DNA from 3 places in the Chryseobacterium proteolyticum genome. Region 2 is predicted to be linked to each of the others. Evidence: riboswitches for the same ligand, from Rfam matches in the RefSeq annotation. Region 2 holds a riboswitch; each other region holds the start of a gene.
The links. A riboswitch is a leader RNA that binds a small molecule or an ion and turns the genes downstream of it on or off. The one in region 2 is predicted to bind S-adenosylmethionine.
Positions count from the first base shown of each region.

Region 1: it holds a riboswitch for S-adenosylmethionine, as region 2 does, so the genes downstream of both, ACJ5H0_RS14190 (SusC/RagA family TonB-linked outer membrane protein) here and ACJ5H0_RS14995 (alpha/beta fold hydrolase) in region 2, are expected to answer to the same signal.
Region 3: it holds a riboswitch for S-adenosylmethionine, as region 2 does, so the genes downstream of both, ACJ5H0_RS10965 (TonB-dependent receptor plug domain-containing protein) here and ACJ5H0_RS14995 (alpha/beta fold hydrolase) in region 2, are expected to answer to the same signal.

Region 1 is NZ_JBJLWK010000003.1:690,757-697,996, reverse strand. It holds gene ACJ5H0_RS14190 (SusC/RagA family TonB-linked outer membrane protein) at 1-1,543, opposite strand, end outside; SAM riboswitch class I at 1,627-1,723, opposite strand; gene ACJ5H0_RS14185 (type II 3-dehydroquinate dehydratase) at 1,969-2,373, shown strand; gene pckA (phosphoenolpyruvate carboxykinase (ATP)) at 2,424-4,040, opposite strand; gene ACJ5H0_RS14175 (GYDIA family GHMP kinase) at 4,241-5,074, opposite strand; gene fabD (ACP S-malonyltransferase) at 5,086-5,961, opposite strand; gene ACJ5H0_RS14165 (LysM peptidoglycan-binding domain-containing protein) at 6,030-7,240, opposite strand, start outside.
Region 2 is NZ_JBJLWK010000003.1:849,750-856,989, forward strand. It holds gene ACJ5H0_RS14990 (MGH1-like glycoside hydrolase domain-containing protein) at 1-993, opposite strand, end outside; SAM riboswitch class I at 1,184-1,292, shown strand; gene ACJ5H0_RS14995 (alpha/beta fold hydrolase) at 1,356-2,345, shown strand; partial or broken gene ACJ5H0_RS15000 (ACT domain-containing protein) at 2,357-3,896, shown strand; gene ACJ5H0_RS15005 (O-succinylhomoserine sulfhydrylase) at 4,012-5,172, shown strand; gene ACJ5H0_RS15010 (homocysteine S-methyltransferase family protein) at 5,241-6,251, shown strand; gene ACJ5H0_RS15015 (fatty acid desaturase family protein) at 6,333-7,240, shown strand, end outside.
Region 3 is NZ_JBJLWK010000003.1:26,803-34,042, forward strand. It holds gene ACJ5H0_RS10950 (aconitate hydratase) at 1-2,207, shown strand, start outside; gene ACJ5H0_RS10955 (DUF5694 domain-containing protein) at 2,397-3,191, shown strand; gene ACJ5H0_RS10960 (hypothetical protein) at 3,268-3,861, opposite strand; gene ACJ5H0_RS10965 (TonB-dependent receptor plug domain-containing protein) at 3,809-5,839, opposite strand; SAM-I-IV-variant riboswitch at 6,332-6,430, opposite strand; gene ACJ5H0_RS10970 (TonB-dependent receptor domain-containing protein) at 6,857-7,240, shown strand, end outside.

The sequences.
Region 1 (7,240 bases), 160 kb from region 2:
ACTGACTTCGGCTTCCGGATATCGTCTGATACTCATAATGATAAAACTCCTGTCCAGCTAGAATATTGAAATGATGCTGATCGAATTTTTTGTCATAGGTCAAGATATTACTGGTTGTATAAGATAATGTCCGTGAATTTGTCTTGGTCACCGAACCTCCGATTTCACTACCCTCCCCAAGTAACGGATTTGAATAATAATGCCCATTATAATTTACCAGGTCAATTGAAAAACTGGATTTAAATTTTAATTCCGGTAAGAAGGTAAAATCCAAATATCCTTTTCCTGAAAAGTTATCTTCCCTGTTTTCATTTTTATCTAATGGCAAAGTTGCTGCTGCATTTTGATTTTGCAAAGCACTTGTCGGCCTGTACTTTCCGAAGTCGTAAATTGTATTTCCGTTAGCATCAAGCTTATAGCTTCCATCAGGATTTCTTTCATAGTATGGATAAAAAGAAGGAATTACTCTGGCTGCATTAATAATATTATCAGTTCTTGAATCGGAAGATGGTGGTGCCTCCTGAAGACTATTGGTATAGCTAAGGTTTGCTCCAACTGTTAACCATTTTTTCACTTCATTATTAATCTTCAATCTCGTACTGTATTTTGTAAATCCGGATCCTATGGCAATACCCTTATCATCAAGATATCCCAATGAGAAAAAATAGTTTCCTTTTTCATTTCCGCCACTAAAATCAAGATCAACCTGGTTTCTTGAGGCCACTCTTTGTAGTATATCCCTCCAGTCATCATTCCATAAAGGCCTTGCTCCAGGCAGCAGTTTTCCATCTGTCCCTACCGGTTTTGCATAGTTAGAACCATATGGATTGATGCCCAGATTATTCACAAGATTATCTGTGGCCATTTGTGCAGCCTGTTGTGCTGAAACCTGTCCTGATTTATATCCATTTCTCATTGCTTCCCAATATAATTGAAAATACTGGTCCGTGGTAACCTGTTCATAGTCCTTTACAGCCCTGCTGGAAAATCCCTGACTGATATTAAAATTGATTCGTGATTCTCCTTTTTTCCCTGACTTTGTAGTCACAATAATCACTCCGTTAGCACCTCTTGATCCATACAGAGAGCTTGCCGTAGCATCTTTCAAAACACTAATTGATTCTATATCATTTGGGCTGATAGAATTGATATTTCCATCAAAAGGAATTCCATCCACCACGAATAAAGGATTACTTGAGGCACTAATAGATCCGATCCCCCTGATACGGATTGTTGCCGTAGCACCCGGTTGGCCTGAAGCACTTACTGCCTGTAATCCCGCTACCTGCCCTTCCAAAGCTTTTGTAATATTGGTTACCGGCCGATTATTAATCTTTTCGCTGGAGATCGTCGCTACAGAACCTGTGTAACTCGTCTTTTTCGCTTTACCGTAAGCTACCACAACGACTTCATCAATATCTTTTTCCCTAAGCGTATCTTTCTTCTGCTTTATCTCCTGCCCATTAACACTAATAATGCCTAAGAAAAACAAAGCACCGGGTGAAATCCAAACACCAGCTTTGAATAAACTTTTACTAACCATAATCAATTTTATTTGTTAAATATTAAAAAAACACCCTTTGCGGAAAACACAGCAAAGGGCATCAAGAAATTGATTTAACCAAATGCTTATTTTTCCTTAAAAGGCTGAATGTAACACCTTGCATCATGCAGGTTGTTAAGACTTCATAGGGTCAGTTCCCTCCATCTTTCTTTATAAGCCGATCGAAATATGGATGCAAATCTAAAAACAATTAGTCTATAAAACAAGTAGACTAATTTGTTTTTTATTTTAAATTCTCAAAAATTAACTTAATTTTCACTTAAAACACCTGTTAACAAACCATTAGAGAAAATGTTAAATTTTTAAACATGAGAAATATCATTAAAAATAATGTAAAACATCTCCCTCAAATAAAACCCGTAAAATATCCGCACTAATCGAAAAAAACTTTTTAATTTTATGTTATGAAAATTTTAATCATAAACGGACCGAATCTAAATCTGTTGGGCACAAGAGAACCTGAAATTTATGGAATAATTTCAATGGATGAATATTTGGAAAAACTAAAAGATGAATTCCTTTCTTACGAACTGAACTATTATCAATCGAATATTGAAGGAGAATTAATTAACAGACTTCAGGAAGATGATTTTGATGCTGTTATTATTAATCCGGGGGCTTTTACTCATTACTCTTATGCGATAGCCGACTGTTTAAAGAATATACAGAAACCTAAGATTGAAGTACATATCAGCAATATCTATAAAAGAGAAGAATTCCGGCAAAAGTCAGTAACAGCGGCTCACACAGATGCTGTATTATCCGGCTTTGGAATGAAAGGATACAGACTGGCTTTATTAAGCTTTTAGGATGTTTTAATACATAAAAAAGCCTCATCAATGATGAGGCTTTTCTTTTTTTATATTGTTTGTTCTTGTAATTGAGGTCCGGAAGCAACCAGCTTTTTCCCCTCTTCAGTGTTACAGTACTGCTCAAAATTCTTAATATATCTTGATGCTAAGTCTTTAGCCTTCTCTTCCCACTCTGAAGCATCACTGTATGTATGTCTTGGATCCAGAATACCTTCTGAAACATTAGGTAAAGAAGTAGGAATTTCCAAGTTCATAATAGGTACTTGCGCCTTAGGAGCGTTCTCAATAGATCCATCAATTATTGCATCAATAATGGCTCTTGTATCTTTTAATGAGATTCTTTTTCCTGTACCATTCCATCCTGTATTTACCAAATAAGCTTTTGCTCCATGTTCTTTCATTTTACCAATCAAGGTTTTAGAGTACATGGTAGGATGTAACGTAAGAAATGCCTCACCAAAAGCCGGAGAAAATGAAGGTTCCGGAGAAGTAATTCCTCTTTCAGTTCCTGCTAATTTAGAAGTATATCCACATAAAAAGTGGTATTGAGCCTGATTTTCATCTAAAATTGAAACCGGAGGTAATACTCCGAATGCATCAGCTGAAAGATAAACAATCTTCTTAGCATGCCCAGCTTTAGAAGGCAGTACAATCTTGTTAATATGGTATATAGGATAAGAAACTCTTGTGTTTTCAGTGATTGAGTTATCGGTATAATCAGAAACACCATTATTTACAACAACATTTTCAAGAAGAGCATCTCTTTTGATCGCTCTGAAAATGTCCGGTTCTTTTTCTTCCGATAAGTCAATTACTTTTGCATAGCAACCTCCCTCATAGTTGAAAACTCCATTGTTATCCCAACCGTGCTCATCGTCACCAATAAGATATCTTTTAGGATCAGCGGATAAAGTTGTTTTACCTGTTCCGGAAAGGCCGAAGAACAAAGCAACATCCCCTTCTTCTCCTACGTTTGCAGAACAGTGCATAGATGCCATTCCTTTTAGCGGAAGGTAATAGTTCATCATTGCAAACATTCCTTTTTTCATTTCTCCTCCATACCAGGTTCCTCCAATGATCTGTAATTTTTCCGTAAGGTTGAACATTACAAAATTCTCGGAATTTAGTCCCTGAGCTTCCCAATTCGGATTCGTTGTTTTAGAACCGTTCACAACAGTGAAATCAGGTTCTCCAAAGTTTTCCAGCTCATAATGAGATGGACGGATGAACATATTAGTAACGAAATGCGCCTGCCATGCAACTTCTACGATGAATCTCACTTTAAGTCTTGTGTCAGCATTTGTTCCACAAAATGCATCAACAACATAAATTTTCTTAGAAGAAGAAAGTTGGTCTAGCACTAATTCTTTACAAGACTTGAAGATTTCTGCTGTTGTAGGCAAGTTCACTTTGCCATCCCAGAAAATTGTGTCTCTTGTAACATCATCCTGAACAATGTATCTGTCTTTTGGAGAACGGCCAGTAAAAATTCCTGTTTTTACTGATACTGCACCAGATTCCGTAAGTTCAGCTCTCTCAAAACCCTGATTTTCAGGAGAAACTTCTGCTTGAAATAATTCCTCATATGAGGGATTATATATTATTTCATAGTCTCCCTTAATCCCTAATTTTTGCAAATCCTGGATGATTTTAGCGTGTTTCATTTTACTTATATTTTCTATTTCTTTTTTTAGTCCAACAAAATTAAATATTAATTTAGTGTTACAGGTGGTTAAATATAATGATATAAGTCAGAATGACAAAGAAAAAAACAGAACGGCAAATTATTAAATATCAAGCAATTATATCAACCCATTCAAAAATAGTCGCAAAACCTTTTCCCCGAAAATAGTCCTCAAAGCCCCTAAATTTGGCACTCATTACAAAATCTCCCCCCCCAGGCACCCAAACTTTTCACAAAAACCGGACAGTCGGAGAAGAATTTGTCTTTAACGGTAGGAATATTCAGAAAATCAGAAATTTTTCTTTCATGAACAGTCATTAAATGACAAAAATCATTTAATTCATTACATAATAGAATTTCATTGGTAAGGGCTGAAAATACTTCGATCAGTTTCCGGGATTTTATTTTAGACTTATACAGATCGATTGCTTCCCTGCTGTCTTGTTTTTGATTTAAATGGATAAAAATCAAGTTGTCCTTAAAGATAGGATCAAAGGTTACTCTTTTATATTGTATTACCGGTTTATTCTGATACAAAACTGCTGATTTTTCCTTTGCGACAGCAATATCATAACCACTTCCACCCAAACTTAGACTATTTAGCACGAAAGGATCTGTCTCAGCCCACACAGAAAGGTTGTTCATTAATGTTGAACTGCTTCCCAATCCAAAATCGGAAGGGAACTGTAGATTTGTTTTTAAAAAGTAAGAATCTGCATTTTGGAATTTACGAGCAGAAAGCTTTTGGACGTTTTTCAACGTTTTTATAAGAAATTGGGCACTGGGAGCTATATTTGTCTCAAGGATTTTCCAAGAGGAATAATCAATGATCACTTTCAGCCATAGTTTATTTTGATGGTAAGCTTCCCAAAAAACCAATGATTTCCCATCTTCCGTTTCTTCAAAGAAAAACTCTTGTCCCAGCCTGGTTGGTACCGCTAGGACAAGAGCTCCATCTATAGCGAAATATTCTGAAGTAAGCATGAGCTTTCCCGGTGAAAATATTTCGCCCATTTGTTTATTTTTTAGATTGCCGAAGCAACGTCTACAGAACTATCAATTTTCTTGATCAACCCCTGTAAAGTTTTTCCTGGTCCAACTTCTACAAAGTTAGATGCTCCGTCTTTAATCATATTCTGAACAGATTGTGTCCATTTTACAGGACCTGTTAACTGAGCAATCAGGTTTTTCTTAATTTCGTCAGGATTTGTAACTGCAGTCGTGGTAATATTCTGATAAACTGGAATCGTTGCTTTTCTGAATTTAGTTTGTTCAATAGCAGCCGCCAATCTTTCTTGTGCAGGTTGCATCAATGGAGAATGAAAAGCTCCATTAACAGGTAGCAATAATGCTCTCTTCGCTCCCGCTTCTTTCAATTTAATACAAGCTTCTTCTACGGCAGCAGTTTCTCCTGAAATTACAAGTTGCCCAGGACAATTATAATTTGCAGGAACAACAATCCCATTGATCTGTGCACAAATTTCTTCAACTTTGGCATCTTCCAATCCTAAAATTGCAGCCATTGAGCTTGGATTAATATCACAAGCTTCCTGCATTGCTTTTGCTCGCCCAGATACTAATTTAAGACCGTCATCAAAAGACAGAACTCCATTAGCGACCAATGCTGAAAATTCTCCTAAAGAGTGACCGGCTACCATTTCAGCACCAAGTCCATTTACAGCTTTTAAAGCAGCTACAGAATGTATAAAAATAGAAGGCTGAGTAACCTCGGTTTTCTTTAGATCTTCTTCTGTCCCATTAAACATAAGGGATAAAATATCGAAACCTAAAATTTCATTGGCAGATTCCATCAAGTCCTTTATGTCTTTTCGAGAATCATATAGTTCTTTTCCCATCCCAACAAACTGAGAACCCTGCCCAGGAAATACAAGTGCTTTCATCTAATAATTTAAAATATTATGCAAATATAAACATAATGTGAAGATTTTCTTTCATCCAATGTACTTCACTAAGGAACTAATCGGATTACACGATAACCAGTATTCACATAAGCTCCATTAGCTTTGGACTTTACAAATTCAAACTTGGTTGCAAGCTGAGTTTGAACTTTATTCATTTGTTTAAAAATTTCTCCTTTTTTATTCTCTCTGGTTAACATGTCATTGACAACATCAAAACCAATAATTGCATATTTGGGAGGAGTCTTGCAATATTTACCTTTATAGGCTGCCAAAATCTCTTTTTCAAAACTTCCGTCCGTATTGATTTTTCTGTCCATTAAATAAACCAGACTCGCCTGACTAAGGTCGTCTACCTTTTTCTCAAAACTTGGAGCATAATACATGCTAAAAGCTTTTATTCCCTGTACTTCTTTTGTCAGGGCAATAACTCTATTTGAAAAAGCCTCTCCCGTACTATCGTTATCACTCGCTAAAATAGCTATTACAGGAGCAGATTGTCCCGTCATCATATTCTGGTCTGCCTTAATTTCTGCAGGAGAACTTACAATTGTTACATTTGGATTTTTCACTGCCTTTTCGAGACCAGCTTTAATATAATTTGCATTTTCCTTTTTGCTGTCTGCAACTATATAAATTTTTTGATCCGAGTATACAGTTTTTACTTCATCTACAATTTTATCCGCATAGGTTTGATCATTCGTTTCAATAATAACCAGATTACTGTAGTTATACAATTCCGGAGAATTTGCAAACGGCGCTACAATTGGAATTTTCTGGCTTTTAGTAAAATCTAAAACATCAATGACATTCGATTTAAAGAATGGGCCTATAATTAAATCTGTATTATTAGGATTGATTTGAGTCAATGAATTCCTAAATGAAGCTTCATTACCGGAATCAACTACTTTAATATCCAGTTTCTGACCGTTTCTTGCATTTCTTTCAATGGCTAATTTAGCTCCTGTAAGAAAATCCATTGCCATTCCCCTATATTGAGTTTCATTTGTACTATAGCCGAAAGGAAGCATCAAAACAACACTTAAAGCATCTCCGCTTTTCTTAATGTATGCAGGATCAAGCTTCTTAATTTTCAAAACCATCCCGGTCTTTAGTCCGTGGGTTAAATCCGGGTTTAAAGCGATTAATTCGTCAATGGAAATACCATATTTATTCACAATAGAGAAAACAGTATCCCCTTGCTGAACAGTGTAAGTAACATATTCATCTCCTGCCTCTGCATTCACGTTAGAGGAATTAT
Region 2 (7,240 bases):
AGCAATCCGGGTGTTGAAAATCTCATCAAAATGATGAAATGGTTCATCGGTGTCGTTTGGCGACAGCCTGAAATCAAAGGTTTTTGATTGTCCCCCACCAATAATTTCTTCAATCACAAAAGCGGCTTTTGAGCCTCTTTTTTCCGGATTAACGGTATTGGAGTTATGAATAATGTGATCGTTTATACCATCCTTGAAATAGGTGTTATCTGTTAAAGGAGCTCCGTATAATTTAGGTGTATTGGTTTCATTATCACAAAAGAGACTTTTGGCACCGGTGTTTCTTGAATAGAATTTTTTGATGGAAATACTATCATGGTTAATATCAATACAGCCGTCGTATGAGGCGTTTAGCTGCCCCTTATAAGTATTATATCCCCATTTCCAGTTGTTACGGAACCAGGCTGTTGGAGCGACAACAATAGGTGCATCGTTTTGGCTCCTGTTACAAACTGTGATACGGACTAAAAAATCGTCAGCATCTGCTTTACAGTATTCGATGAAAATATCAAAATATTCATCATTATCAAAGATTCCGGTATCAAAGATTTCAAATTCAGCTTCTTTTTTGCTTCGTCTTCCGTTTTCAGATAGCAGGTGATCATAAGGAAATTCATGGATCGGATATTTATACACCATCTTCATATAACTATGGGTAGGCGTGTTGTCCAGATAGTAAAAGATCTCTTTGATATCTTCACCATGATTGCCCTGGGGATTACTCAATCCGAAAAAACGTTCTTTGATCATTTTGTCCTTTTTGTTCCAAAATGAAAGAGCGAAACAAAAAAGCTGTTTGGTGTCCGATATTCCCGCAATCCCTTCTTCACCCCAACGGTAGGCATGACTTTCAGCTTTATCATGATTGGTGAAATTCCACGCATTGCCATTGGGACTATAATCCTCACGAACATTACCCCATTGTCTGTTGCTTACATAAGGCCCCCAGTTTTTCCATTTTATATCCTGTAATCTTTGTTTTTCTGCAGTCATAGTTCATCATTTTTCACTACGAAGGTAATTTTTTTTGAAAAATAATTCCAATTTTTTCTATCTGAATAATTCTTAACACATCCTTGTAACTATAATGATTACAGGGATTTTCAGAATAAATTAATTTTTTCATGAAAAAATTAAATAAAATATTATATCTTTGCACCATTCGATCATTCAAATATTGAAAATGTTATCAAGAAAGGTTGAGGGATTAGACCCGATGAAACCTTAGCAACCCTTTGTGCAAGCGAAGAAGGTGCTACGTTCTACCAAATTATTTTTTGGACAGATAACTTACTGAGTTTTTCAGCCATTTCCTGTGGCATTTTCAATTGTATTATAAATAATGTATAATAGAATTGAAAACAGAACTAAAACATATTAATCTTTCGTATCAAACTAATTCCGGAAAGGAATGCAATATCCCGTTGAGCTATCAGACCTTCGGGAAAGAACTGTTTTCGGCACCTGTTATTTTAATCAACCATGCTTTAACGGGAAATTCCAATGTATCGGGAACAAATGGCTGGTGGAAGCAATTAGTAGGAGATGGCCAGGTGGTTGATACCAATGTCTATACGGTTTTGTGTTTCAATATTCCCGGAAATGGTTATGATGATTTTTTAATTGAAGAATATGAAGAGTTTACTCCTTCGGATATTGCAGGCATATTTTTAAAAGGGTTAGAATTACTTAACATTAAAAGTCTATATGCCATTATCGGAGGTTCTCTTGGTGGAGGAATAGGATGGGAAATGCTGGTTAAACGTCCGGAACTTGCAGAAGTATTTATTCCCATTGCCTGTGATTTCAGAACTCATGATTGGCTGCATGCGCAATGTATGGTTCAGAAATTTTTATTAAATGGAAATGACGCTCCGTTACAAAAGGCAAGAATCCATGCAATGCTATGTTATAGAACCCCACAATCTTTAAACGACAGATTTCAAAATAAATACAATACCGCAAAAAATAAGCTTGAATCGGAAGATTGGCTTGAATATCACGGAAAAGCTCTTAATGAAAGATTTAGTTTAAAATCTTATCAACTGATGAATCATTTGCTGATGAACATTAATGCCGAGGAAGAAAGGCTGGAGAATATACAGGCACGAATGCACTTGATCTCCGTTGATACAGATTTGTTCTTTCCTGCTTCCGAAATCCGGATGTGTTTTGAAAAACTGAAAGGTAAAAAAAAGAATGTTTCTCATCACGAGATCACCTCAGTTCACGGGCATGATGCCTTCCTAATGGAATACAAACAATTAAATAATATCATTAAAACCATTTTATTACAGAAAGAAACTGAACAATTACAAGAAACCTGTAATAAAGCTAAACAATAAAGAATGAACAGATGAAAAATGTTAACGAAATAAAATTTTTAAAGAACAGATCAATCATCAAATTTGAAGGAGAAGATTTCTTAGGGGAAATCGGTATTGACGGTAGAATTTTTAAAGCACTTACTTTAGCCAGGATTAGTGTAGGAGTGATCTCACAACAAGCTATAGAAAACGGAATATCAATTTTGGTTCACGAAAACGATTCTGAAAATGCGGTTAATTGTCTGATAGAGGAATTTGAAGCAGAAAGGAAATCAGGGGCAGTATCTCAGATTTATAGTATTAATAACGTTTCAGTTTTGGGATTTGTAGCAGAAGATTTTAATAAAATACTGGCGGAACTCGCAAGAAATAATGTTTTTCCTTTGCTTCTGAATCAGATAGCAAGTGAAAAAAGAGTAAATATTGTAGTTACTTCTTCTCAGGATGAGAAAACTAAGAATATCATTGAATCTGAAATATCCAAAAAACCTAAAACCGTTCATCTTGCAATCATTGGACATGGGAATGTGGGTAAAACTCTGATTGACCAGGTATTGGAATCTTCCGAAGAAATTAAGAGACGAAAAAAAATAGATCTTAAAGTAGTGGCTGTTGCTAATTCAAGAAAAATAGCATTCAATAAAAAAAGGTTTTGGTCATAATTGGAATGATGAGGTTTTAGTTGCAGAAAACCCTTCTAATGTTGATGAACTTATCAGTTTCTCCAGAGAGAATCAGCTGGAGAATCTTATTGTGGTTGATAATACGGCGAGTAAGGATTTTGTTAAGAATTATCATGCTTTAGCTGAGAACGGATTTGATCTTGTATCTTCCAATAAGATTTTCAATACCCTTCCAATAGAAGAATATCGTAAACTAAGATATACGTTGAATAAAAATAACAGACGATACCTTTACGAAACCAATGTGGGAGCAGGTTTGCCTTTGATCGATACCATTAAACTATTACACCTGTCGGGGGAAAATATTACAAGAATTAAAGGCGTGTTTTCAGGTTCTTTAAGTTATATCTTCAATAATTTTTCAGTTAGAGATGAGAAATTTTCAACCATTATAGGAGAAGCAATGGAGAAAGGATTTACTGAACCGGATCCTCGTGAGGACCTTTCAGGAAATGATGTTGCAAGAAAGCTTTTGATTCTGGCGAGAGAGTTGGATCTGATTAATGAATTCAATGATATTAATATTCAGAATCTAATTCCTGAAAACCTTCTTTCTATTGGCAAAAATGAATTCATTTCCAGATTGGGAGAATTGGACGAGGAATACCAGAAAATTAAACAAAATCAGGAGGCAGATCATGTTCTACGATATGTAGGCGATCTACATGGCGATCTTCAAAAAGAAAAAGGAGAACTTGATGTAAAATTAATTTCTGTGCCGGCTACTTCCGCATTAGGGCAATTAAAAGGATCAGATTCCATTTTTGAAATCTATACGGAGAGCTATGGTGAAAACCCTATTGTAATTATGGGAGCCGGTGCGGGAGCACAGGTAACCGCGAGAGGTGTTTTTGGTGATATTTTAAGAGTAAGTGAAACAAAATAAATCAATGTACGAATGTAACGATATAACAGTATGCCGATAAAAATGGCTCAGATCAGATTCGATCGATTCATTGGTAAACTGTTGCATTGATACATGATATTAAAATTAAAACTATATGGAAAATTTTGAAACGTTTGCAATAAGAACGCAGACTGAACGAACTCAGTTTGATGAACATTCTACTCCGCTCTATCTTACATCCAGCTTTATTTTTCAGGATGCAGAGGATATGAGGGCGAGCTTTGCAGAAGAAAAATCAAAAAATTTATACAGCAGATTCTCTAATCCAAACGTTACTGAATTCACCGATAAAATTGTGAAAATGGAGGGTGCGGAAGCGGGATATGCTTTTGCTACCGGAATGGCAGCAATTTATTCAACATTTGCAACTTTGCTTGATGCCGGAGATCATATTGTAAGCTGCCAGTCTGTTTTTGGATCTACACACACACTTTTTACAAAGTATTTCCCGAAATGGAATATTGAGACTACCTATTTTAAGGCAGAAGATGCAGAAAATGTTGAAAAGCTTATCAAACCTAATACAAAAATTTTATATCTGGAAACTCCGACTAATCCGGCAATTGAGATTCTGGATCTTGAGTTTTTCGGGAAAATTGCAAAAAAACATAATCTTATCTTCATTGTAGATAATTGTTTTGCCACCCCTTATCTTCAACAACCTATCAAGTACGGAGCTGATATTGTGGTTCATTCGGCAACAAAATTAATTGACGGACAAGGAAGGGTTCTTGGTGGAGTTGCGGTAGGAAAAGAAGACCTTATCCGGGAAATCTATCTTTTTGCAAGAAATACAGGTCCAGCCATGTCTCCTTTTAATGCATGGGTTTTATCTAAAAGTCTTGAAACTTTAGCCATCAGAGTTGAAAAGCATTGTGAAAATGCATTGAAAGTCGCTGAATTTTTAGAAAGCCACCCGAATGTGGAATTAGTAAAATATCCTTTTTTACCTTCACATCCAAGCTATGAAGTAGCAAAAAAACAGATGAAATTAGGAGGGAATATTGTCGCTTTTGAAATCAAAGGAGGAATTGAAGGAGGTCGAAAATTTTTAGATAAAATAAAGATGTGTTCACTTTCAGCAAATCTTGGTGATACCAGAACAATTGTTACACATCCTGCTTCTACTACACATTCCAAATTAACCGATGAGGAAAGGAATGAAGTGGGAATCACTGCCGGCCTTGTACGTTGTTCTGTAGGGTTGGAAAACGTGGAAGATGTTATTGCAGATTTAAAACAGGCATTGGATTAACTCAATTGAAATGGGCTTTAGCCCATTTAAGAAAAATAATATTAACGGCTTTAGCCACAATCTACAAAATGAAAAGTTCAGAACAATTATATAAGGCACTCTCCGAAAGAATTTTAGTTCTTGATGGGGCTATGGGAACGATGCTTCAACGATACAAATTTGAAGAAGAAGACTATCGTGGTGAGCGTTTCAAAGATTATCCGCATCTGGTTAAAGGAAATAACGACCTACTTTCCCTCACACAGCCTCATGCTATTGAAGAAGTTCATAGAAAATATCTGGAAGCGGGAGCTGATATTATCGAAACCAACACATTCTCGGGAACTACAATTGCAATGGCAGATTATCATATGGAAGACCTGGTTTATGAGCTGAATTATGAATCTGCAAAAATTGCCAGAAAAGTATGTGATGAATTCACAGCTAAGAACCCGGATAAACCTAGGTTTGTAGCAGGATCTATTGGTCCTACGAACAGAACGGCAAGCCTGAGCCCTGATGTAAATGATCCGGGATATCGCGCCATTACATTTGATGAACTGAGAATTGCTTATAAACAGCAGTCCGAAGCTCTTTTGGATGGGGGTTCTGATATCTTGCTGGTAGAAACAATCTTTGACACCTTAAATGCGAAAGCAGCTTTATTTGCCATTGATGAAATTCAGGATGAAAGAGGAATAAAAATTCCGATAATGGTTTCAGGAACTATTACCGATGCTTCGGGAAGAACTTTGAGTGGTCAGACGGCAGAAGCATTTTTAATTTCGGTTTCACATCTGAATCTTTTGAGCGTCGGATTCAATTGCGCGCTGGGAGCTAATCAGCTGACACCTTATCTGGAAACATTGGCTCATAATTCGGATTTTTATGTCTCAGCATATCCCAATGCGGGATTACCGAATGCTTTCGGTAAATATGACGAGACACCCGAGTTTATGGCAGAACAGATACAAGAATATGTGGAAAAAGGTCTGATCAATATTATTGGAGGGTGTTGTGGTACAACCCCTGAACATATCAGGGCTATAGCGGACTTAGTGAATAAGTATGAGCCAAGAAAATTGAGAAAATTTGCATGATTTGATAGATTTTTTTCATTGAATCAATTGTAAGATAACGGTTTAGTATTATTATTTTTAAGTTAAACTAAAACTAATCATATGGAAAAGCCGAGTTACTTAAAGAGTGCAGAAGACACAAAAATCTTTAATGAATTAAGAAAAAAGGTGAACCAGAGAGTCGAAAACATAGAGGAAAACAGAGATATCTACATTCAGATTAAAGCTGTTTTATTGCCCCTTATTTATATTGGGCTATATGTTTTTGCGTTGATTAATGTTGAGAAATCTTTGCTTTATATTTTGAGTTTTGTGTTAATGGGAATTATGTTGGTTTTGATCTATCTGAATTTAATTCATGAAGCAGCTCACAATAATATATTCCAAAACAAAAGATTAAATAGCTGGGTACTGCAAATTTTTGATTTTGTGGGAGCCAATTCTTATATCTGGAAGAAAAGGCATATTGCAAGCCATCATGCATATCCGAATGTAGACGGATGGGATACTGATATAGAGCAGAGTGGTTTACTGCTGATTGTTCCATGGATCCGGGCAAAAGGAGTGCAGAAATACCAGCATCTGTTTTTCTTTCTGGTGTATCCTTTATATTTATTCAACTGGATGTTTATCAGGGATTTCAGGGATTTCTTTGATAAGGAAAGGGTTATTTTAAAAACCCAGGGCGCCATTCCGGTTATTGAGAAAGTAAAGATGGTTGTTTATAAACTCTTTTATTTCTTTTATCAGATTGTTGTTCCTGTTGTATTCTTTAAAGTTTCGATTGGATTGGCGATAGGAGCCTGGTTTTTACAGGTCATTACAGCAAGCATTTTTGCTTTGTTTGTTTTATTGCCATTACATCCGCTTCCTGATAATGCTTTTCCAAAATTAGATGAGAAAAACTCACTTCCATACAGCTGGATTCGGCATCAGTTGGAAGTAACCAATGATTTAACCAATAATAATTGGATGATCAGAAATGTATTGGGGAATTTCAATTTTCATGT
Region 3 (7,240 bases), 820 kb from region 2:
CGGCAAGACAAATCGTTGGAAAACCTCTTACACTTTCAGAAAAAATCTTATACACCCACCTTTGGGAAGGAAATGCAACTACAGCACATGAAAGAGGAAGCTCTTACGTAGATTTTGCTCCGGATAGAGTAGCTATGCAGGATGCAACAGCACAAATGGCACTTTTGCAGTTCATGCAAGCCGGCAAAGCCAAAGTTGCCGTTCCCTCTACTGCCCATGCGGATCACCTAATCCAGGCCAGAGTAGGTGCAGAAGCAGATTTACAGGAAGGTATTAATAAAAACTCTGAAGTTTTCAACTTTTTGAGTTCTGTTTGTGATAAATATGGAATCGGTTTCTGGAAACCTGGAGCCGGTATTATCCACCAGGTAGTACTGGAAAATTACGCCTTTCCTGGCGGTATGATGATCGGTACTGATTCGCATACGGTAAACGCAGGAGGACTTGGGATGGTAGCCATCGGAGTAGGTGGTGCTGATGCTGTAGACGTAATGGCAGGAATGGCATGGGAGCTTAAAATGCCTAAGTTAATCGGTGTAAAATTAACCGGTAAAATGAGTGGCTGGACTTCTGCAAAAGATGTGATCTTAAAAGTAGCAGGAATCCTTACTGTAAAAGGAGGAACCGGATGCATCGTGGAATATTTCGGAGAAGGAGCAGAATCTCTTTCTGCAACAGGTAAAGGAACCATCTGTAATATGGGAGCTGAAATTGGAGCTACCACTTCTACTTTCGGGTATGATGACTCCATGAGAAGATATCTGGCTGCTACAGGAAGACAGGATGTTGTGGATGCTGCTGATAAAATTGCTGAACACCTTACTGGTGACGCCGAAGTATATGCAAATCCTGAACAATATTTTGATCAGGTAATTGAAATCAATCTTTCCGAGCTGGCTCCGCATTTAAACGGACCATTTACTCCGGATTTAGCAACTCCTGTTTCTGAGTTCAGAGCAAAAGCAGAAGCTAACGGATGGCCTTTAGAGGTTGAATGGGCACTGATCGGTTCTTGTACCAACTCGTCTTATGAGGATTTATCAAGAGCTGCTTCTATTGTTGAAGATGCTGTGGCAAAAGGAGTAAAACCTAAAGCTATTTTGGGTATCAATCCAGGATCCGAGCAGGTGAAATTCACTGCAGAAAGAGACGGTTTCTTAAATTCATTCAGAAAATTTGAAAACGCAAGAATCTTTACAAATGCCTGTGGACCTTGTATAGGGCAATGGGACAGAGAGGGAGCTGATAAAGGAGAGAAAAACTCTATTATTCACTCTTTCAACAGGAACTTTGCAAAAAGAGCGGACGGTAACCCGAATACGCATGCTTTCGTAGCTTCACCGGAAATGGTAGCTGCTGTAGCAATTTCAGGAAGACTGGACTTTAATCCTATTACCGATACGCTTACTGCAGAGAATGGAGATCAGGTTAAACTAGACGAACCGAAAGGATCTGAGCTACCGGCAAAAGGGTTTGCTGTAGATGACAATGGGTATCAGGCTCCATCTGAAGATGGTTCTTCGGTTGTAGTAAAAGTAAGCCCTACATCAGACAGACTTCAGTTATTAGAAGAATTCCCTGCATGGGATGGTAAAAATATTACAGGAGCTAAAGTTTTAATCAAGGCTTTTGGAAAATGTACAACCGACCACATTTCTATGGCTGGACCATGGTTAAAATATAGAGGACACCTTGATAATATTTCCAATAACATGTTAATCGGAGCAGTAAATGCTTATAATATGGAAACAAACCATGTTAAAAACGAATTAACGGGTGAATACGGTGAAGTTCCGGCTGTTCAAAGAGCTTATAAAGCGGCAGGTATTCCCACCATCGTTGTGGGAGACCAGAACTATGGTGAAGGATCATCAAGAGAACACGCAGCAATGGAGCCGAGACATCTTGGTGTAAAAGCAGTATTGGTAAAATCATTTGCAAGAATCCACGAAACCAACCTTAAAAAACAAGGGATGCTGGGATTAACTTTCGCTAATGAGGCAGATTATGATAAAATCCAGGAAGACGACACTGTTAACTTCTTAGATTTAGATCAGTTTGCTCCCGGAAAACAATTAACACTGGAATTTGTACATGCTGACGGAACCAAGGATATTATTATGGCTAACCACACCTATAATGATCAACAAATCGACTGGTTCAAAGCTGGTTCAGCATTGAATCTTATTAAACAGCAAGAGGCATAAATCTATTTATGCCCCGATAATAAAAAAAAACATCCCGGTCGGGATGTTTTTTTATTTATATGTATACTTTATATGATAACCTTCAATTTTTATAGGAATATGTAATAAATCTATATAATAAGTTGTTTTAATAATAGTAATAAAATATCATGAAAACACTTCTTTACACTCTTCTATTATTTTCCTGCTTTGTTCAGGCCCAAAAAAAAACCATCAGATTTCTTCCCTTCCCCAAAAACAAAAGTATTAGTAGTTGGTTCATTCCATTTTGATTATCCTAATCTGGATGCCCACAAAATCAAAAAACAGGACCAGATCGATGTACTATCTCCTAAAACATCCAAAGAGGTTACCGATCTGGTAAATTATATTAAGAAGTTCAGGCCAACAAAGATTGCTATTGAAGCTTCACCCGAATGGAACGCCAATCAAAAACTCAAAGAGTATAATGAAGGAAAACACCATGATAAAAGAGACGAACGGTATCAGCTTGCCATGAGAATTGCCAGTGAACTGAAGATCAATGAACTATTCAGTGTAGACGCCTCTTCCGTATTAGAAGACCTTATGGAAAAGTTTGGAAAGACTGACTCACTGTATTTTAAGAAACTTACAGAGGGGTATGATTATAAAAGTGATGACCCCATTTCTCAAAACTTTACTGATTTCTATAATCATTCAGAAGCCAAAAATTTTAGCTCACTTATGAAAACCTTTCAATACCTTAACAGCAAAGAATATCACGAATATGGATATGGCGCTTATCTGAGTGGAGATTTTAAATTAAGGGATTATGACGGAGCTGATATACTTGCCATGAACTGGTATAGCAGGAATCTGAGAATATTCCGTAATATACAGAATATTTCGCATCAAAGTGACGACAGGATTCTTGTAATCGTAGGAAACGGACATGCAGCAGTCCTCAGACAACTTTTAACCTGCTCTGCAGAATATGAATTCACAGAATTTTCTTCTTTATAAATATATAGGCAGAGATTTATCAACTTAAATCTCTGCCTTTGTTTATATGGCTTTATCCTTCAAAGCTTGCATAGTATTAAAACTTAAATTCTATTCTTGCAAACAGAAATCGTCCTCCAATGCCATATTGGGAAACCTGTCTGGAGTAGACAAACTGATTATCTGCTGTCAGGGAATTGATTAGTGGATTTCTGGAAGGCATTACATTGAATATGTTATTACTTCCAATAGTTGCAGATATATTTTTACTGAAGTCATAGCCTATTGAAAGATCTGTTACAAAACGATTATTCAATACAAAGTGTTCCTGTTTTCCTACTACACCATCAAAATTAGCATCCAATACATCAGCGTCGGTTACTTTTCCAAAGAAAGAATTCCTCAATAAAATATTAAATCCGGAAACTCTAAGATTATTGGATAGAGTTGCTTTTACACGGGGTACAGCTTCTTCAAAGTAAATCCTGTTAGGCTCAGAAAAGTAACTGTCTATCTGGCTAACTAATTTTGGGGAGGCATGAATATTTCCTATTCTTCTTGTCTGATTCAGATTGAGCCCAAAGTTATTTTCCAGATTAATTCCTGAACCTAAATTGGATGTCTGGGAAATGGTAAGATCAAGCCCTTTGGTCTGGGAATCTACAGCATTCGCAAAAAAAATTGGCGGCACTAGCTCTTGCAAGGTCAAAAGCATCCTGCAGAATCGCCTGATCCGATCCTTCAGGAAAATCTACACCTCTAGTACCTTTAGGCCTGAAAAACAAATCAGTGAGCACTACTCTATCTTTAATTTTAATATAATAAACATCTGCTGTAACCACAAGATTCAAATTTGGAGCTTTCCAAGTAAGTCCTGTACTGTACGACTGGGAGGTTTCCTGTTTCAGTTTTGGAATCCCAAGCGCCTGTGCAGCCTCGGAATTATTCCTAAATGTTCCTACCTGGGTAGTATTACCCTGTTGAATTAAGGTTGATGTTGAGCTATAATAGATCTGGGCTAATGAAGGGGCTCTAAAACCTGTAGAAACAGCACCTCTCCAATTAAAATTATCAGCCAACTTCACATTAGTCGCTAGTTTATAATTAAAGGTAGATCCAAAGTCTGAATAGTTTTCATAGCGCAAAGCACCTTCTACCAGCCACCAATCCGTTGGTTCCAGTTCCACATCTACATATCCGGCCACACTATTTCTATTTCCGGAAACAGCATTATCCGGACTAAATCCCGGAAATACCTGGGAACCGGCAGGTCTTGTTACGCCAAAAAAATCAGTCACAAGCTCATTTTTTGGAGTATTTACGGTCACTACATTTCCATAAATATCATAAGAGGCATAAGAATTCTCGTTACCGGCATTCACCTTATAATTTTCATAACGGTATTCCCCTCCAAATGCAATGTTCAGCCCATGCAATACATCATACTTTTTGGAAAAGTCAAGGTTTAGGGTGTTTTGCAAAAACTCAAGTCCACCTGCATCAAATCTTCTTGGAGAGTTGTTGACCAATGAAGAATTAAAAGTATTAACAACTCCAAAATTGAAAGTATTCTTCCCAAAAGTGTTACTGAGATCTATATTCCAGTCATTCCATTTTCCTTTGATCCCAGCTGCATATGAATAATCATTAATGGTAGACTCAATTTGCGGCAGATATCCGTTGGGTGTTATAAAATTGATATTTCTCTCGGTATTAGGCAAACGGAAAAAACCTCCGGCATTCCCAAGCCTGTAGCTATATCCTCCAAAAGAATACACCTTCCAGTCATCATTAATCGGAATTTCTGAATTATAATAAACCTGTGCTGACTGCAATTTCGATTGTCCAGCCCTGATACTGAAATCTTTTCGTTGAAGTCCTCTATATGCAAGTTCATCATTGGTAACATCCCCTCCTAATAAACCCTGTAAAGTTGAAATATTATTGGCGTTTGCAATTTTATTCTGTAAATCAGATGAAAAATAATTTACTTTTGTTGCATATTGTTTAATCGTATTGATAATTTGCTGGCTATTGGAAGTATTATTTATATTCTTATAAAGCCCGTCTATATCTATCCCATCTTGAGCAGCCCTGTAGTTAATAGCATTATAGGCATTGTATATATCGCCATTCCTCACACCAGCTCGGGAATAAGGATCCCGGTATTGGGTTGATGTGGTAATATTGAAGAAACCATGTTTTCCAAGTTTGAATCCATAATTCAGGTCTAAAGAGATGGTTTCTCCATCCAGTCCACCGGAAAAATTGTTGGTAACCGGTGAAGCATATCCTCCCAAAAATAACTGACCGGATAGCCCCAATCTTTTTTTAAGACCTAAATTGACAACTCCTGCAATAGCATCAGATCCGTATTGGGCAGAAGCACCATCCCGAAGCACTTCAATTTTATCCAAAGCAAAAGCGGGAATCGCATTAAGATCTGTTCCCACCGAACCCCTACCTGGTGTAAGTGTTACATTGATGAGTGAAGACTGATGCCTTCTTTTCCCATTAAGTAAAACTAAAACCTGATCGGGACCTAAACCCCTCAACTGTGCAGGATCCACAAAATCCGTCCCGTCATTTACAGTATGCGATGTGGAGGAAAAAGAAGGGACAATATAGTTTAGAGCCTGGCTTATATTATTAACCGGGCTTTGTTTCAATATTTTTGAAATGTTAATAACGTCTACCGGAACCGGAGTATCTGTTAATGATCTACCTGATCCTCTTGAACCGAGAAGAACAACCTCATCGATTTTTTTTTGATTTTAGAGTATCAGACTGGGCGAAGTAAAACGTCGAAATTAAAGTGGCCGAGGCAATGATACTTCTATTTTTAAAATGGCGCATGTGTTTTATTTTTAAATTTTTATTATAATTTTTTTGTTTGCTTAAAATTTTAAGCAAAAAGTATCCTGTAACCTTGAAAACACAAGGCTAAAAGAAAAATGATAAACGGTTTTATTAGTTAATAGAAACCAGAGGCTAAGAACAACAACACATACACATCACGAAATGCCATGAGTGATCACCAGCATACAGAAGCTTTGCTTCGATATCTGCCGGGCAAAAAGTCAAATTCATTGTGCTGTAATTTTCCCTGTTCTTAAACATTGATTTTAAATTTTAAACAAAAATTGTAAGATGGGAATGAATAGAAAAACATTTTTTCCGGAGCTTGCCGGCTTATCTATTTCAGCACCTTGCTTGTTTTGCAGGTTGCTATCCCATCTATGAGATTCTTGATAATTGTGAGGCAAAGATATAACTATTTTACAAATAAAAAAATAATTTGTAAAATTTTTAAATTAATCGCAAAACCAAGCCGTATGATGATGCAATATAATTATATTCTATTGTGAGGTATTTAATGGAATAAAACAACCCTCTAAAAACTTTCCTTGTAACATTTTTTTTATTTTAAACGTCTAACTGAGTAGTAGTAAAAACCATTATGAAAAAAAATTGTACTCGTTTTATTTTCCTTAAGCATTATTGTCACAAAGGCTCAGGAAAAAACCAACAACCAGGTCAAGGAAAAGCAGATCGAAGGCGTTGTAATTACCAAAACTAAAAAAGCCGTTGAACAAAAGGCAGACCGTACTATTTTTGATTTTTCAGAACAGCCCCAGCTGAACAACGGAAATGTTTTAGAGGGTATCAAAAAACTTCCGGGTCTGGTGTCTACTGATATTGCGGGTATGATGTATCAGGGAAAGATCCTTGATGTTTATCTTAACGGACGCCCTTTAAACATTACTTCCAATGAACTTAATTCATTTTTGGAAGGGATGCCTGCCAATTCTGTAGACCGAATTGAAGTGATCACTCAACCTGGCGCTGAATTCCCGGCAACTTCCGGGGGCGCAATTATGAATATCATTACGAACAAAAATGCTAATAAGTATCTTACGGCAACTTATTCAGGAAATTATTCATTTACCAACTACGGTAAGTTGAGAAGCAGAACCAGCAACTCTTTAAATTTAAACGCCCGTAATAAATATTTCGGATGGCAGCTGAACATCGGACAGAACTATCGGGAAAGTATGCTGAATTCGAAT